2 regions of the Cohnella sp. GCM10012308 genome follow, and region 1 is predicted to be linked to the other one. Evidence: riboswitches for the same ligand, from Rfam matches in the RefSeq annotation. Region 1 holds a riboswitch; the other holds the start of a gene.

Region 1 (9,144 bases):
GGGTTCAATCGCTTTTTCATGTCCCATTGCTCCCTTCAGTATACCATAGCCTTTTGCGCGCTTGGAGGACGCCAAAAAGCACGCGCCGCCCGTTACCCCGGTAGAAGGGTGTAACGGCGGCGCGTGCTTCGCGTCCGAATGCAATTGCTTAGAACTATTTTCGCTTGAGCGGGAGGGTTTGTCAATCCGAATGAACTATGCCTGACTCGCGACGACGGGAATCCATACCTCGCAGCGGTAATCCTCCGCGTTCGTATCTCCCCTCAGATACACCTCCAGCTCGGGGGCCGGGGCATGTTCATAACCGCAGGACGGAAACCATTCGCTATAGATCCGTTCCCATAGCCGTTGGATCGAAGGTGTCACGGGACCGACCGAGGTGAATACCGCCCAGGTAGCCTGAGGCACCGTCCATGTGACGTAGCCGTCCGGCGTTTCCGCGCCCGGCGCGCACTCTACCGCGACCAGATAGGTAAGGAGCTCTTCGCCGGGCGGCATCGAGCAGATGCCAAGCAAAGGGCTGCCGGCGCCGATCTCCGCTAATCGGGAGAGTGTCCCGTCAGCCTCGCATTCTCCCCAGTAAGCCGGAATTCTCCGGGTGTTCTCCCCGTTCTCGGTGCCGACCCGGATCATTTTACCGATGACCGCGAAGGCTTCTTTTTTGACAATCCGATAATCCATTTCTTTGTCTCCCTTCAATGACAGATGGAAGGAGATACGCGGGTAGGCCTTAAGCGAGGCGCCTTGGGCCTTGGCCTCCGAGGGCGCGATGCCATGCGCCTTACGGAACGCCTTGGCGAACGACTCCGGCGACTCGTAGCCGTACTTCAGCGACACGTCCAGCACTTTGGCTGCGCCCATCGCGAGCTCCTGTGCCGCCAGCGTCAGCTTGCGCTTGCGCATGTACTCCGCGACCGTCATGCCCGTTAACATGTGGAACATCCGTTGGAAGTGATACGGCGAAGTGCACGCTGCATGCGCGATCTCCGCCATATCGAAGGGCTCCTCGACCATTCGTTCCATCCGGTCCAGCGCGTGCCGCATTCGCTCCAGCCACTCCATGCGTATCCCCTCTCTGATTCCAATTTAACATCCGCGTGCCGGGATCGCCTGTCTTGGCGTGCTTTTCGCGAACAGGCCGGGTTGCCGATTTAAATCGATTCCCGCCGGCGGGACATTAGGGCAAGCGCGCCAGCTCCGATCAACAGGATGGCCACGATGGAGGAGCCGCCCGTCAGCTTGCCAAGGAGGTAGCCGATCGAGAAGATCACGAAGAAGATCAAAGAAAGGAACGTAAGGATGTTGATCGGGATCAACAGCCACTTGTTACGGCCGCCGAACCAGTACAGCTCGAACAGCCCGACGGCAGGGGCGAGAATGAAGCCGGGCCACATCATCGACCAGTTGTCCAGCAGCATCGCGATCTGACAGACGCCGTACACCGTGAGCAGAACGCCGCCGGGGACGAGTAAGCCGACGCCTTTGCCGCCAAGCACCGAGAAATACAGCCAATGAAAGAAAATTCCCAGCGGGAGCACGAACAGCGTCGGCCAGAAATGCGCGAAAATCGAGCCCGTGCCCAGATGCAGATCGCCGCGGAACAGCAGAAAAAGACCCGCCAGAAGCAGGAGAGGACCGAGCAACGAGCCGCGATGGATTTTCATAAGTAATCGCTCCTTATAAGCAAAGCTTGGTTGCTTATAGCTTAACACTAGGAGATCGTCTCTGTCGTCCAACTCGCGCATAGCGTAAGATCGGACCGGAGACGGAGGCGCGGGGCTGGATGTTATGGTAAAAGAAGCGGCGGGTGCGCAGCTCCCTAGGTCAGAGGGTCTGTCCGCTGTCTACGGTGACGAGCTGTCCTGTCATCGCCTCCTGCTCCAGCGCGAAGCGGATGCCGCGAGCGATATCCTGCGGCGATGCGATGGAGGCAAGCAGCGTAGCGGGCGCGAGCTTTTGCATCTGCTCCTCGCGCCCGGCCCACCAGCGCGTGTCGACGGCGCCGGGCAGGATCGCATTGACGCGGATCCGCGGGGCGAGCGCGTGCGCCAGAGACAGCGTGAGACCGTGAACGGCAGCCTTGGAGACGGCGTACGGCAGGGAGGAGCCGAGACCAGTCTTACCTGCGATGCTGCCGACGTTCACGATAGCGCCTCCGCCTCCGCGGATCATCAGAGGCGCTGCCGCCCTGGCGCAGTAGAACATGCCTTTGACGTTAGTGCCCACGAGCTCTTCCCACGCGTCGTCCGTCACCGCCTCCAGGTCTTGCAGCGGAATGTGCCGCGTGACGCTGGCGTTGTTCACGAGCAAATCTACCGATCCGAACGCCCTGTCTGCGGCGTCGAACATTGCTTTAACCTCCGCGTCCGAAGATACGTCCGCCCGCATTGCGATCGCTTGTCCGCCGAATTCCCGGATCGCCTCGACCGTTTCTTCCGCGTCGCTTCGCGAACGCGAATAATTGACGACGACGGCCGTGCCCAGCGCCCCCAGTTCCAGCGACACCGCTCTTCCGATGCCGGTGCCGCCGCCGGTAACGATCGCCGTACGATTTTTCAGATTCATGGCTGTTCCTCCTTCAGTTCTGTTCAGATCTGCTCTCTGATAAGTTTATAAGCCGAGCTGTGTTTCGTATAATTGAATAAAATGAAGATTTTGTTCACGAAAATCGATTGGAGATGCGTCACATGGATCCCAAATCGCTGCGCGCTTTTCACCGGATCGCCTCGCTCGGAAGCTTCCGCCTCGCGGCCGAAGAGCTTAATTACGCCCAGTCCACGGTAACGATGCAAATCCAGCGGTTGGAGGAGGATCTCGGCGTCATCCTGTTCGAGCGTGCCGGAGGGCTTCGGCTGACCGAAGAAGGCAGGCTGCTCAGAGAGCGGAGCCTGCCGATCTTGCAGGACATGGACCGTCTGCGGCGGTCGTTGGCGGAGATGCGCGAGGGGTACGCCGGGGAGGTCAGGCTTGGCGCAACGGAGCCTGCCGTCAGCTGCCGCCTGCCGACGCTGCTGAAGCGCTTCGCGGATCGTTATCCCCAGATTCGAGTCTCCGTCGAGTCATCGAACACGCCGGGCTTGAGCGAGCGGCTGCGCAAAGGGGAGCTCGACCTGGCGCTCTGCGCCTTGCCGGAGCATGCGGAGGGGCTGCACTTCGAGCAGCTATATCGCGAGCCGTTCGCCGCGCTCCTGCCCGCCGGTCACCCATTGGCCTCGCAAGCGGCTGTCCGTCTTGAAGAGCTTGCCGTTCACAGGCTGCTCGTCACGGCATCGAATTGTCCTTATCGCCGCAAGCTTGAGCTTCTGTTGGCCGAAAGTGCGATGCCGCCGGCGGAGACGATGGAAATCGGCAGCATGACCGCTCTCGCTTCCTATGTAGCGATCGGATTTGGCGTCGCCCTAGTTCCGCGCGTGCTGGCGGACGAGCCTCGGGCCGGCGTCACCGCTCGCCCGATCGAGGGGACGGTCGTGGACATGGCGTGCGGCCTGCTCAGCAGAGCCGCCGAGTCGCCGCTGACGCCGGCGGGAGCGAAGCTGTACGCTGCATTGCGGGAAGGACTCGCGGAGTAGGGCGGCGGCGAACCGAACTCTTTTCCAAGTTGAAGTGTATAAGCTGCGATACGCTTGGAAGGGAGGAGAGGGGCGGAATGGAGATCGCTAAAGCGGAAGCGCAGCGGCTCTACGAAGAGAACGCCGTTTATATTTACCGGCTCGTGCTCATGCTGACGAAATCCAGATCGCTGGCGGAAGACATCACCCAAGACGTTTTTATGCAAGCCTTTCGCAAATACGGCAGCTTTGACCCGCAGCGAACCGGCTCGGCGCGGCCGTGGCTGTCCCGCATCGCGATCAATTTGACGCGCAATTCGCTTCGAAAGAGCCGCTGGCTCTTCTTGATAGGTCAACCGCCTGAACGGGCGGACCCGAATTCGATTGAAGCCATCGTCCTGTCGGACGAGCGCGATCGGGAGTTATGGCGCGAGGTATTAGGGCTATCGCTGAAGACGAGGGAGGTTGTGACGCTCCACTTTTATGCGGGGATGACGCTTCAGGAGACGGCCGACTTGCTGGGAATACCGCTCGGGACCTGCAAATCCCGGCTCCATTCGGCGCTGAACAGCCTGAGGGCGCGTTTGCCGAATAAGGATCGTTATTTCGCATACGGGAGCGGGGGTAGCCATGAGTGATGTCTCGAAGTATCGACGGGTGATTGATGAGGCGCTCGCACCGGAAACGCCGGCCACGTCCTTCGACCAGCTCTGGGCGCGGGCGGAGGGCATGACGCGCAGGCCTTTTCGACGCTATTGGCTTATCGCGCTGCCCTTGCTCGCGGCGCTGTTGGCGGGGGCCTGCACTGCCGTCTATCAAAGCGTGACGAACTGGTCTAACACGACAGTTTCATTTAGCGCTAAGAAAGAAGATCTGACAGAGATGTTGACGCCGCTTGAAGCGTTCGACGGTAAGCACATATTAGAGGGGTATCCGTTATTAACGCTGCAGGAGACCAGAAGAATAGCCCCGATTCCGATTCGAATCCCGGTCTTGCCGGCCCGCTGGACAGAGGTGCGCTCCACCGGTTTGAATCCGGGCAATGCCGAATATTGGTCCTTCTTGCTTGATCCCCAAGGCAAGCGCGTCGTCGTAAAACAAGCGTTCGACAACAGCTACACCATGTCCTTGAAGAAAAAGCCGAACCAGACTTTCAGCTCCGGATATCCGTACGGCTCCAAGTTCATTGAGGGCTTCGGCGACGATCTCGCGATTCTGATGAATCTGCAGAAGGGCAGATGGCAGATGATGCTTTATCACAAGGAGGCCACAAAAGAGATCGTGACCTGCATCAGCATCTGGAGCATGGATCCGGACGAGGCGGTCGCGCTCGCTCATTTATATTTGGAGGCGCCTTCGTCTTAATTGCTTTCGCGTCTCCTATAAAAAAACGGCCGATACGGAAAGCTGGGCTCCGCTGTCGGCCGTTCATTTTAATTTGTTTTGAATAGCGCGGATATGACCTCAAACAGCGGCGTCGCCGGCCTCCCGAGCAGCTTTTCCAGATCGCTGCTCTCCACTGCAAGCGTGCCTGCGCGAATCGCTTGCTGGATCGCGGTGACGATCGGCAGCGCGAACTCGGGAACGCCTGCGCTCTTCATCACGCCCGCATAAGTTTCATCGTCAACTTGCTGGAGCGAAACTTCACGCCCGAGCGCCTCGGACAGCACGCAGGCGAGCTCACCATACGTACGCAGCGGTCCGCCCAGCTCGTACACCTTATTCTCGTGCCCTGTGCCGGCGAGCACGGCTGCAGCCGCCTCCGCATAGTCGCTGCGCGCAGCCCAGCCGACTTTGCCATCTCCGGCGGACGTGACGAGCGGGGCGCCCGCGACGATGCCCTGGATCGCGCCGGCCTCGTTTTCGATGTACCAATTGTTGCGCAAAAAGGCGTAGGGGATGCCGGTCGCGCGGATCGCATTTTCCGTATCGCGGTGAACTTCCGCCAGGAACAGCTCGCTCTCTTGGGCATTCGGCGCGCTGGTATAGGCAATGAATCCTACGCCTGCATGGCGTGCCGCCTCCACGGCGTTCGCATGTTGGCGAATACGCGTCTCCGTGTCCCCGTCGGTGGAGACGATCAACAGGCGATCGATGCCGGCGAAGGCTTGCTCAAGCGAAGCAGGATCTTCGAAGTCGCCGCGCCGTACGTCCACGCCTTGCTCACTCAATGCTGCCGCCTTTTGCGGATCGCGAACGCTTACGGCGATTTGCTCCGCGGGAACGCGCCCCAGAAGCGTCTGTACGACAAGGGAGCCGAGATGGCCCGTTGCACCGGTCACTAGCATTTTCATTAGAATTGAACCTCCTGATTGGAATCGTATTGGCTAGCCTCCGCGCTTCGGCTTAAGAAGATACATAGAACGCGAACATTCGTTGTAACCATAATAGCTACAACTCCGGCGTGAGTCAAGACTTCCTGTCAGGCTCGTTTCCTCGGCGTAAGGGCATCTCTGGGCGAGTTTCTTGGAAGAGATGCCTCCCTTTTCATAGACAAAGGCCGGACGACCCGCTATCATTAGGGCATAACTGCATATCCTCGTACCAGGCGCGCGCATGCTGCCATGCCGCTTAATAGGGAAGTCCGGTGAAAATCCGGCGCGGTCCCGCCACTGTAATGCCGAGCGCTCCGAGCGATGCCACTGTTCAACCGAATGGGAAGGCGCAGGAGTCGCGATGAAGCAGAGCCAGGAGACCTGCCTCGATACGAATGTATTCCGTCCGCTTCGCGGAGTGAGCGGCGGGATCGGCTGTGCCAGCCAAGCCGCTATGGAGCGGTTGTGTTGCGGTACGGCGCCGTGCTGCAATTTTGAACCACTCCCGCTGCGGAGTGGTTTTTTTGTTTCGGCGCGGACGAGCCGTACGGGCAAGAGGACTCATCATTATAGGTTGAAAAGGGGAATGACTCATGTTGGGCTTTAAACGCTTCAAATCGCTTACATCGCTCGCACTGTCTGTATCGCTGGCGGTCGCCGGGCTGTCGGCTGTGCTGCCTGCGGGCAAGAGCTACGCCGAGAGCGCTAGCGCCACGACGGTCGCCGCGGTCGCTTCCGTCAACGTCCAGTCGGATATCCAGGCCGCCATTGGTTATGTCAACGCGAACGGCGGGGTTTCCTCGGATTGGCTGGCCCTCAGTTTCGCGCGCGCGGGACAAGCCGTACCTGCCGACTATTCGGCGAAGCTGGCTGCCGGCGTAGAGGCCGAGTGGGCCAAGGCTTCGCCGGATCCGACGGCGCTTGCGCGCTTTGCGCTGGTCGCGAACGCGATCGGACTGGACGCTCGCAGCATCGGCGGCCACGACTTGATCGCGAAGCTTGCGAGCTATTCTTCCTTTGCCAATGTGTACGCCGATATCTTTGTGCTGCTCGCGCTTGATTCGGGCAACTACGAGCTGCCTGCCGGTACCGCGTGGACGCGCGGCGATCTGGTCGCGGCGATCGTCTCCGGCATCGACGGCTCCACGGTCCCCGATCTGTACGGCATGGCGCTCAGCGCCCTGGGCAAGTACAAGGACCGCCCCGAGGTTGCTGCCGCGGCGGACAAGGCTGTCGCGTGGCTGTCCACGAACCTCGCCAACGACAATAGCGAGGCGATCGCGCAAACGATCATCGGTCTTGCCGCCTACGGCATCGATCCGGCGGACGCGAAGTTCGCCAAGAACGGATCGAACCTGATCCAGCGCTTGCTGGCGTTCAAAAATACGGACGGCGGCTTCAAGCACGAGCTGTCCGACACCGCATCGGACAAGGCGTTCGCCACCGAGCAGGCGCTGCGCGCGTTGGCCGCTTACGGGCTGTTCGGCGCATCGCATCGTTCCGTATACGTCAACGCTGCCAGCCAATGGGTTGCGACGGGCGCAGCCGTAGAAGGGCTGAACGGCCCGCTGGCTGCGCTGAGCGCTACGCAAGCGGTATATGCGTGGGACGGGCTGGTCGAGATCGCCGATCGCAACAAGCTGAAGCTTGGCTACACGGAAGATCCGCAATACGGCAAGTTCCTGTCCGCCATCGGAGACGCGGCAGGCGATCAGAGCGTCTACTGGCTGTTCGCTGTCAAGCGCGGTGGCGCTTATGCAACGGTCGATACCTCGCTTGAGAAATTCCGGCTGCAGGCGGGCGACGAGCTGTACCTGTACCTGTCCGGCGCTGACAGCGGCCTCGTGAAATCTGTCACGGCAAAGGCTGCTGCGGGCGGCGCCATTGCGGTGAACGTGCAGTACACCTATTACGACAGCAGCTACAAGGAAGTAACGGGACCGGCGGCTGGCGTACAGGTCGCGATCGGCGGACAGACAGCGACGACCGACGCGAACGGCACGGCGACCTTCAAGGGCTTGTCCGCAGGCGAGCTGGCTTACACCGTGACGGGATACCGTGCCGGCGCCGCGCCGCTCGTGCTTAAGTATTCGGGCACGGTAGCCGTGAACGCAGGCCAGGGAAGCGGCGATTCGTTCGCGGACGCGGCGGATATCTCTTCTTGGGCAAGCGGTGCCGTAAACGAAGCTTACGCGGCCGGCTGGCTTCAAGGCGTAAGCACGACGGAGCTGAAGTTCGCGCCGAAGCAGCAACTGACCCGTGTGCAGTTCGCCGCGCTGATGCTGCGCCTGCTCGGCGAGACGCCGGCTTCCGGCGCCAAGCAGGCGTTCGCGGACGTCGCGCCGGGCGCCTGGTATTTCGATGCGGTCATGACGGCGAAATCCAAGGGATTGATCGGCGGCGTCACGGCAACGTCGTTCAAGCCGAACGACGCAATCTCCCGCCAAGATCTGGCTGTTGTGCTGACCCGCGCCTTCAAGCTGGATGGCTCGGGATCAAAGACCTCATTCTCCGACCAAGGCCAGATCTCCGGCTACGCGCTCGCGTCGGTCCGCGCGGTTTACGACAAGGGCTTGCTGAAGGGCACATCCGGCACCGCGTTCGACCCGAAGGCCAAGGTGACCCGCGAGATGGCGGCCGTCATCGCCTCGAACTTGCTCAAGCAAGGTTTGATTACCAAGTAAACGAAGCATAAGCGCAACAAAATAGACGTCGCAGGCTTTTGCCTGCGACGTCTATTCGCTGTTTGCCTATTCTTCCAGTTGTGCGGCCAGACGTCTTACCTGGTCTACGGGCAATTCGGACAAGCGGCTGACGGTGACGATGTCTGTGCCGGCTTTCAATAAATTAAGCGCGACGGCGACTCTGCCCTGCTCAATGCCCAGTTCCCTGCCTTCCTCCAAGCCCTGCTCCCGCGCATCCTTCAAAAAGCTGATCCGATCCCGGGTTGCTTTTTCCCTGGCCTCGTACAGCAAGCGGGTCATGTCGTCTTCGCTCAGATGGCTCAGCCGTTCCTCGGCCGTCCGAATCGTCGGATCCATGGCGATCAGCTCCTCCAGTTGTTCGTGAGTCGTGCGTTCGTCCAGAAACCTCAGCCAACGATGAAGCGGGTCCGCCATGACGTAAGGCGCCGAGCGAAACTTTGGAAACTCGATAAAATGCAATTCGATCAGGTCCGTCAGGATGAACTGCCGTTCGGTATCCTCATATAGATGAAACGAGCGATGGAAGCCTTCCAGGGGGAGAAAAGAAAAATCCAGCATGTTGATGCAGATCGTTTT
Region 2 (9,144 bases), on a different contig from region 1:
TCTTCGGAGCGCATGCCGCGCAAAGTTGTTTTTTTGTCCACTTTGTCTACAATCGTCCGAGATCATTCTTTCCGATAATGCCACTACAATAAAAATCTCTCCTTAATCATTTCGGCAACTTCATGAGCCATAAGTGCCGTATTATTTATTCTTAAATAGTTTTCCTTTTTAATTTCCCCTTCGAACGAGTTTAATCGATGTTGTTCCATTGTTTTTCTCAAATCTCGTTCGGAGCGTACAACATCCCTCTTCGTCGGTTTGTGCTCCAGCCTATGCGGGGTCTTGTTACGCGCTACTCTTTCCTCCAGATCGGCTTCAAGCTCCACGAAATAGACTGCCGCACCTTTTTCTTCGAATACGTTAACGATTTTATCGACGTAGTCCCAGTCGCTCTGCAGATCGAATCCCCACACGTAAGTGAATATCATGCCATCCATATCGCTTGCGGCGGCCGCCTCAAAGATGTCCTGACGAAATTTATTCGCTAACCTCCACATCTCCGGACTAAATCCAAAATAGGGAACCAGCAATTCAATTGTCATATGATTATGAAATAGCTTTAAATCCGTTATTTTCTCCAGTTCGTGCCCCACAGTCATTTTACCGACTGCTTGAGGGCCGTATAACAAAACGAATTTCAAACTTAATCACCGCTTTCAAGGGTTATGAAACGCTTTTCAAAAATCCGGTCATGAGTTATTTGGATGCGGGAGCGGTTCCTTCCAAATTTATACGCCTAACGTTTAATGAAGTTGTACAAAAACAGGCTCCCGGCTCAATAAAAAAGAGCAGCTTGCCTACAAGGCAAACTGCTCCAGCGTGAGACGAAAATGTCTCGTGCGTTTTTAAAACCTCATTTAGCGTCACCGGTTGTCCCGTTATGCTTGTGTTGATAGGCTCGCATCATGACAACCGTCGCCATTTCGCGCGTGACGGAGCCCTTTGGATCGAATAGGCCGTTCTGTCCTTACATCAAGGAACTCGACGCTGCCGTTTGCACATCCGCTATTGCCCAGTCCGAGACGCTCCCCAGATCGCGCAGCGGAGTGGCCGGCGTTGCCGGTTGAAGATTCAAAGCTCTGACGATGACCGAAGCCAACTGCTCGCGCGTAATTGCATCGTTCGGTTGGAAATAGCCATTGTAGCCGTTCACCAGTCCGGCATGGGAAGCCGTATTGACATAAGTGTAATACCACTTGGACTTGGGCACATCCTTGAAGCCCCCTACATTGTCGGTCGTAGCGGTCACCTCCTGAATGGAGACGAGCAGCTTCGCGAATTCAGCACGTGTCAGATTGGCTTTTGGGTTCAGCTTGCCGTTGCTCCCTTGAACGAATCCTTTTCCGACTGCATCCGTCATTGAATCGTAAGCCCAGCTCGAGATCGCGTTCGCATCCGAGAACAGCTTATTCATGTCAACGTTCCCGCCGCTTTCGGCGCCTTCGACCGTGTATGAGACATAAGTGGTGAAGTGATTCGTTTTGACGATCAGGTTGTCGCCTTTCACGAACGCATAGGTGATTTTTTCGGCTCCCTTCGTCGCTGCGGCGCCTTGCGAGTCGTCGGCATACACCGGAATAGGCACCCATTTTCCGTCTTCTATAAAGCCGGCTTTCCGGTCTTTTGCGTTTTGGAACGTAAGCGTTACAGGTACGGAAAACATGAAGGATTGATCCTTCGCCCCTAGAACGAAGGCGCTATCGATCTTCTTCAGTCGTTCTGCAGAGGCAAGGCCGCCTTGAACGAGCGCTTGAAGCCCGCTATCCGTCGTATCAAGCTTCGTGAAAAGCTCGATGGCGCTTCCGCCCTTCACCAATGCTTCATGTTCAGGAATTTCGAGCGTGAGATCGCCGCGTTTAACCGTAATCTTAGGCATATCTTTCAATACAGCATTGAGATCGAGTAAGACCTTTGGCTGAATGTCCGGTATGTTGACCTGGATGCCGTTGGGATAGGATTTGCCGGCTTCTACTGCGAAAACAAAATCTTTCGCAGCGTTCTCGGAGACATTGACCACCGTTGCAGTCCCAGCTGCGCCTCCTGAACCGGTCGAATCGCCATTGTATGGATGGCCCAGATCGGCGCCAAGATCGGTCGTATAGCGCCACTGTACGCTATCGCCGTCCTTTAACTGATAAAGACTGGCACCGTAATCCGGGTACGTCCCGTTGACGTTATACATCCAACCGCTGAGATTTCCGTGATCGAACTCGCCGTCGCCGGCGATCGATTGTACGTACACGCTATTGTATAACGGCGTGTATTCATATTTGTAAGCAATCTGCTTGCTATCTAGCGCGCGTGACAGTACGGTCCATACGGTATCGCCATCCTGAAGCTCAACGCGCTCCGGGACGATCACATAACCTTTGCCTATCGTGTTTTTGTCGATCGACAACGTTACGTGTCCGGTTGTGTTTCCGCTGCCTCCGCCGTTTGAAGGATCCGCGGATTTCTCGGCATAAGCGATAAACTGGGTAAAATGCTTGGTCTTGACGATCAGATCTTCTCCGCTGTCGTACGCGTACTCGTCTTTGCCCGTTTCCATGCCGGCCGCGTCATCGGCGACCTTTTGAATCGTGTGGGCTTGATCGTTTTCAACGTATGCGGCATTCTTTCCCTTCAAGCCTGTGAAGGTCAGCGTGATAAACCTGTCGAACGTCACCCGATTCGTTCCGCCCATCGCGAACGCCTTCGCAATGGAATCCAGCTTCATGCCGCTTGCCACGATGCCGCCGATCTTCTCGTTTAGCGTCGGGTCAGAAGCGTCGACGGTCGTGAGCAGTTCTACCTTGGATGGATCGCCGCTCTTAATCTGCGTGCCTTGCGGAATAAAAGCGGACACGTTCCCCTTCGATACGGCTAACGCTGGAAGATTGCTGTCCGTCGCCGTATTCAGGCTAACCTTCGATCCGGAATCCGCTGGGATCGTAACCGTTACTTGCTTGTTCTGGTCGTAAGGATAGAGCGTAAGGCTGTAATCGTGCGTGTCCAGCGGGATATCGACGACCGGCGTCAAGCCATCCGGCAGCGGCAAATCAATTACTTTAGGTGCTGCGGGATCGACGGCATCCGTCATATCGTACAGCCGATTCTCGCTCTTCGTATAGCGATCGTATGCGATGAGCGCATAGGTGCCTTGGTCGGTCGCTATGCTGTCTACTTTGCCAGTCAGTACGTGCTTGAAGCCGCCATCGGGAGCGCCAAATGACAATAACGCCTCCAGAACGGACATGCCTTGCTTGACGAATCGCGCATCCGTCGCCGAATCGATGCCCAGAGCGGATAGCGCCGTAACGACCTGCGCGATGCTCTCGCTGCTGGTGCTTCCGAAGTTCGTAAAGCTGCCCAAGTTGTTCTGTTTGGCAGACAGCCAGACGATCGCCCGATCGATCGCCGCTTGTACCGAATCGTCAGACGCGTAATACGGTGCGAGCGCCTGCATCGCCATCGCGGTCAGATCGACATCGGCCGTAACCGTGCTGAAGCCCCAGCCGCCGGCCTGTTCGGTGCCTTTTTTCACTTCATTGTTCAGAATATATTGAATGAGGTTTTCCCTGGTCGCTTGGTTTTTGCCTTGCGCGACGGTCGGGAACGCATAGCCTCGCGTATCCATCGCGATCAGCGCCCAGATCGGACCGTTGATGCCTTGCTTAAGGACATAATCGTAATCGGACAGCGCCTGTGTCGCGTCAAAGCCCCCGACGTCATGCGGATCCTTGGCGATCGAAGCCAATCCTAGTATAAGTCGCGAGTGCTCTGTGCTCTTGCTCTTATCGAGTACGCCGTCGTTCTGGGCGACTAACGAATTGATTTTCGCCGTGACATTGTCGGAATACTTCGCATAATAGCTTGCAGGTATATCATAATGCCCGCGCGCGAGCGACAGTACCGACCATTCGCCCCCGAGCGTACCGAAGGTCGGTTCCTTTACCATATTCGCAATCCAAGTGAGATTTTTGCCGAGCTGATCTCCGACGATGCCCGACAAGTCATAGTAAACCGTAAACGTGCGAAGAGCCGAGTTGCCTGCGTTATCCGTAGCCGTAACGACGATCGTATTGGCGCCCACGATCAGGTTGGCCGTATATTGATTATCCTTGGGCGTAAGCGCGGTGCCGTTCAACTTCACCGCCGGGATGATACCAGGCGTGCCCGCGTCGGTCGCGGTTACTTGAAAGCTAAGCTGCTTCGTATCCGCATATGACTGGTCTTCAGTGCCGGCGATCGCGAGCTCCGGCTTGACGACATCCCATCCCAGTCCGTCGGCCAATTCCGTTAATGCCTGATCGACGCTAACTTGCGTGCTCTCGATATTTTCAAGCACTTCATAGGCATGCGAGTACAAGACAGCTATTACCGGATCGGCAAGCATCGTGTCTCTGGCAGGATCGCCATTGATCTTGCCGATCAGCGCCGTCAATTCATCCTTATCCGCCGAATCGATATAGCCGAACCCCCACGAAGTGTCCAGATCAGCGCCGTAGCCCCATACCGTAAACTGCGTTCGGACGACGTCTCCGTCATGCGGTTGGTAATTCGAGAACCCGTAGGGGGGGAACTGGTCGTTGACTTCATACATCCAGCCCGACATAGGGGTATAGTCGAATTCGCCGAGCCACTCGGAATCCTGCCGCCCGACGAGCGTCGCTTTGCCTAACGCGATTTGTTCGAGTATGTAGGCCGGCACATGCGCTGCTTGCTCCGAATCTCGCACATCGGATAAATAAAATGCACTGTCGATGGTTCCTGTATGCTTGATGTTATCGTCGCCCAAAGCCCGGGCGATAACTGCCGCGCCATTCTCTCCAGCATAAAAAGGTACGCGTGTCGGCTCCAGCTTGTAGCCTTGCCCCAGCGCGAACTTCTCGACACTCAACGTGATATAGCCTTCGAGCGCTCCCGCAGCCGCAGCGGTGCCAATTGTTTTAGCGCCGGCCGCAAACAACGAAAACGCGACACTTAGCGTGAGCAGCCAGGTCGTTATTTTTCTCATCATGGTGTAATATCCCTGCTTCCCATTCGTTATGCTTGCCGATTCGCGGTGTGAACGCAATAAAAAGAACCTCTTAACGGAATCGTCAAGAGGTTTTAAACAGAGATCGCCAAATATACAGGCAGCCTCAATTAAAACACCCCCTATCGCTCGTAGAGTTGTCGGTGTACATTTCCGGCAGGTCTTCTGGCTCGAGAATCATCGTCCCATGCCGCCTTCCCGGATCGTCCAGTGGCGTGTGGCATGAAGCTCATCTCTTACAGCGGCGGGACCGCGCGGGAATTGCACCCGCTTCCCTTTTACCCCGTCCATAACGCTGGTTAGCAAATCATGACGGGCACCTGAAATGAAAAATATTCAATTAGACTTGATCATCATAGCGGAATATCATGCCTTTGTCATGGATGGTTTTTGGCATTTTTATGAATACCGCAAAACAGCCCGAAGACCAAAAGTCTCCGGGCTGAATCGATGACGCAAGCCTGTCCGCGCTTATAGACGCCATCCAGGCAGCATCGACTTCGTATTTTGCAGCATGCGGTCGAACAATTGCTCCGCGCGATCGCGCGGTATCGTCACCAGCGGATCGTTCACAAATGCCTCCAGCGCCAGTCTTTTATCCTGCTTCAGCGCGGCCAACAGCGTCGTCTCCTGATTCGTGACATGACGCAGCACCATCTCATGAACGGCGTCCGGCAGTCTGCCGGCTACGACCGGGCGAACGGAGTCGTAGGCGAACACGGCATTCGTCTCCACGACCGCGCCGGCCGGAAGATCCGTCGATTGTCCGCGGTTCGTCAGGTTCACGTTCGTGATCAACTCGCCCATGCCCAGCAGCGATTTGATCATGTCGATGCCCTCTTCCCCGGTTGGCTTCAGCGTAAAGCTAACTTCTCCGACAGCCAACCGGTCTCCGTCGGCATGCAGCTTCTGCTGATTTTGGATACGCCAGTCGACCTTCGTCAAGCTGAACTTCCAATCCCGGACCGTCTCCGGATCCCGGAGATACTGATCGCCCGGCATAAACTCGGCCAGATGCCGGTCTCCGGCGGCTGCGATAACGCCGTACCGGCGGAACAGGTCGAACTTCACCCGTTGCGCCGACGCAAAGTGATCGTTGAGCCAGTGACCCTTGCGGCTGCCTTCGAACCCTTCCTCGTAAAATTCGTCGACAAAATCCTTATAGAGGGGAAACAGATCGATCCCCTGATAAGACGCCTGGTCCAGCCAAGTAAAGTGATTGATCCCGAGCACGTTCACCTTGATCTCCCTGCGGTCCACCTTGGCAATCCCGAGCTTGCGCTCGACCATCTGGGCAAGCAGATGCTGCGTTCCGAACACCTCGTGGCAGCAGCCGATCGCCTTAACTTCCGGGAACACTTCGTACAGCGTTCGCGTGCATAGCGTCATCGGATTGGTGTAATTGATCACCCACGCCTTTGGCGCATGCGCCTTGATCGCGCCGGCAATCTCGACATACTGCGGAATCGTCCGCAGCGCGCGCAGAAGTCCGCCCGGGCCTACCGTATCGCCGACGGACTGATAGATGCCGTATTCTTCGGGCAGATGAACGTCGGATGCCATCAACTCGAAGGAGCCGGGCAAGATGGATATGATGACGAAGTCCGCGCCCTTGAGCGCTTCCTCCAATGTTCGGGCGGCTTCGTACCGCCACTTGCCCGGCGCATCTTCCCGCTCTGCCAGCCTGTTACCGATGACCGCGTTTTGTGCTGCTGCATCGTATTGCAGATCGTACAGCCTGACGACGCCCGACAGATTCGGCTCCATCGCCAGGTCGCTCATCAATCCCCAGGCCCAGCCTCGCGAACCGCCGCCGATATAGGCAATTTGTAAGTCTCTACGCTTCTCTCCGCTTGCTTGTTGCATGGCCGCACGCTCCTTATCCTTTCAAACCTGTGGTAGAGATGCCTTCTACAAAGTACTTTTGCGCAAAGAAGAACAGTAAAATACATGGCAGAACCCCGGTCACCGACATCGCCAGCACCTGGTTCCATGACACGACGGACGAGGCGTCAAGCGACATGCGCAGGCCAAGCGACACGGTGAAGTTTTTTACGCTGCTGATGTAAATAATCGAGTTGAAAAAGTCGTTCCAGGTCCAGATGAACTGGAAGATGCCGACCGAAAAAATCGCGGGCTTGCTCAGCGGCAGAAGGACGCGAATGAGCACCATAAACGAATTGCAGCCGTCGATGATCGCCGCTTCGTCCAGATCTCGCGGCAGCCCGCGGAAAAACTGAATGAGCATGTAAATAAAAAACGCGGAAGTCGCAAACCCGGCCGGCACGATAAACGGCAAATAGGAATCCAGCCAACCCAGATTGCGGAACAGAATGTAGCGCGGGATGATAATCGTCGATTCCGGCAGCATGAGCGTGGCCATCATGAGCGAGAACAGCAGCGTCTGCAGCGGAAAACGAAAGCGTGCGAAACCATAGGCGACCAATACGCTTGAGGCGATCGTCAGCACGACGGTCGGCACAACCAGCTTAAGCGTGTTTAAGAAGAAATCGGAGAAGCCGTACTGGCCGTTCCCCTTCCAGCCGAGCTGGTAGGAATTCCAGACATACGTATGCGCAAAGAGCTTGCTGGAGCCGAAAATATCCTCGTTCGTTTTAAAGGAAGAAACAAACAGCCAGATCAGCGGGTAAATCATGATGAAGCCGAGGACGATGAGCAGTACGTAAAAGCCCGCCCGTCCCAGCGCGCCGCGCCGTGCCATCGTCATTTGGCCTTCCCCCCGTCCTCGTAGTACACCCATCGGTTCGATGTCCGGAAGATAACGGCGGTAACGATCATAATGATGATGAACAAGATCCACGATAGCGCCGATGCATATCCCATTTTAAAGAACGAGAACGCTTCTTGATAAAGCTTGAGCGCGTAGAGAAAGGTTGACTTCATCGGCCCGCCGCTCGTAATGACAAATGCGCCCGTGAACTCCTGGAAGGCATTGACCATCTGCATGACCAGGTTGAACAGCACGATCGGCGTGAGCATCGGTACCGTAATCCGGAAAAACATGCGCGTGCGCGAGGCGCCGTCGATCGAACCGGCTTCGTACAGCTCGCTCGGGATCTGCTGCAAGCCGGCAAGGAACAGCACCATCGAGGATCCGAACTGCCAGACGGACAGCAGGCCCAGCGTATAAAGCGCGATATCGGGATTGCCGAGCCAGTCGATCGGACCGATGCCGATGGCGCCCAGCGCATTGTTTACGACCCCGTCCTTCATGAACAGAAAGCGCCAGAGCACCGAGATCGCTACGCTGCCGCCGAGAATGGAGGGCAGATAATAGACCGTGCGAAAAAAGTTGATCGCCTTCAGCTTCGCGCTTAAGATCAGGGCGATGAACAGCGCGAACGCCAGCTTGACCGGCACGGCCAGCAAGACATAGATCGAGGTGACTTTTAACGACTGGCGGAAGTCCGAATCTTCCGTCAATATTTTGCGATAGTTGTCCAGACCGACCCAGTGCGGCGGATTGATCATATTGTAATCCGTCAACGAATAATAGAATGAAGCGATAAACGGATACAGTTGGAAAGCAAGCAATCCAATGATCCACGGAAGCACGTAGACGAGGCCGATCCATTGATAGTTCTTTTTGCTCCTCCAGGACACCGAGTCGCCATCTCCTTTCTAACCGGTTGACCCACAATCAAGCGGCGGAAGCAAGCAGAGCGGGAATAAGCCTCTTCGTTCCGCCGCCTTGCGTCAACCTCTACCCTTCAGCTCTTCCAGCTTTTTTTGCAGCGTCTGGATTAACGTGTCAGCCGCTTTATCCGGCGTCAGCTTGCCGTATGCAGCCTGCTCGATCACGTCTTGCAGGACGGCCGACACTTCCGAATTGGTCGCCACGACGCCATCTACGATGCCGGCGCTAGCGAGTCCGTCCGCAACCGCCTTGGTAACGGCAGGATCGATCTTGCCGGCTGCAAGCGCCGCTTCCTGCGCGGACTTGGAAGCCGGCGAGGAACGGACGTCGCCCAGCAGAACCGCCGCATCGGGGTTGGTCAGGAACCAATTCAGGAATTTGACGGCTTCATCCGTATTCTTGCTCTTGGCATTCACCGCGACGAGCTGAGACGGACGAACCAGCTCTGCCGTATCTTTGCCATCCTTCG

The links. A riboswitch is a leader RNA that binds a small molecule or an ion and turns the genes downstream of it on or off. The one in region 1 is predicted to bind cobalamin.
Region 2: another riboswitch for cobalamin. It lies ahead of ACFOTD_RS17930 (DUF4430 domain-containing protein); the one in region 1 lies ahead of ACFOTD_RS07015 (S-layer homology domain-containing protein).

Annotation. Positions count from the first base shown of each region.
Region 1 covers NZ_JBHRYU010000004.1:24,852-33,995, reverse strand. The annotation lists gene ACFOTD_RS07055 (Rpn family recombination-promoting nuclease/putative transposase) at 1-20, opposite strand, end outside; gene ACFOTD_RS07050 (AraC family transcriptional regulator) at 196-1,062, opposite strand; gene ACFOTD_RS07045 (hypothetical protein) at 1,152-1,658, opposite strand; gene ACFOTD_RS07040 (SDR family NAD(P)-dependent oxidoreductase) at 1,825-2,565, opposite strand; gene ACFOTD_RS07035 (LysR family transcriptional regulator) at 2,688-3,569, shown strand; gene ACFOTD_RS07030 (RNA polymerase sigma factor) at 3,647-4,186, shown strand; gene ACFOTD_RS07025 (hypothetical protein) at 4,179-4,913, shown strand; gene ACFOTD_RS07020 (SDR family oxidoreductase) at 4,982-5,842, opposite strand; cobalamin riboswitch at 6,079-6,266, shown strand; gene ACFOTD_RS07015 (S-layer homology domain-containing protein) at 6,457-8,547, shown strand; partial or broken gene ACFOTD_RS07010 (Rpn family recombination-promoting nuclease/putative transposase) at 8,614-9,144, opposite strand, start outside.
Region 2 covers NZ_JBHRYU010000016.1:51,041-60,184, forward strand. The annotation lists gene ACFOTD_RS17925 (DEAD/DEAH box helicase family protein) at 84-641, opposite strand; gene ACFOTD_RS17930 (DUF4430 domain-containing protein) at 968-4,999, opposite strand; cobalamin riboswitch at 5,156-5,356, opposite strand; gene ACFOTD_RS17935 (family 4 glycosyl hydrolase) at 5,489-6,883, opposite strand; gene ACFOTD_RS17940 (carbohydrate ABC transporter permease) at 6,897-7,745, opposite strand; gene ACFOTD_RS17945 (carbohydrate ABC transporter permease) at 7,742-8,641, opposite strand; gene ACFOTD_RS17950 (ABC transporter substrate-binding protein) at 8,735-9,144, opposite strand, start outside.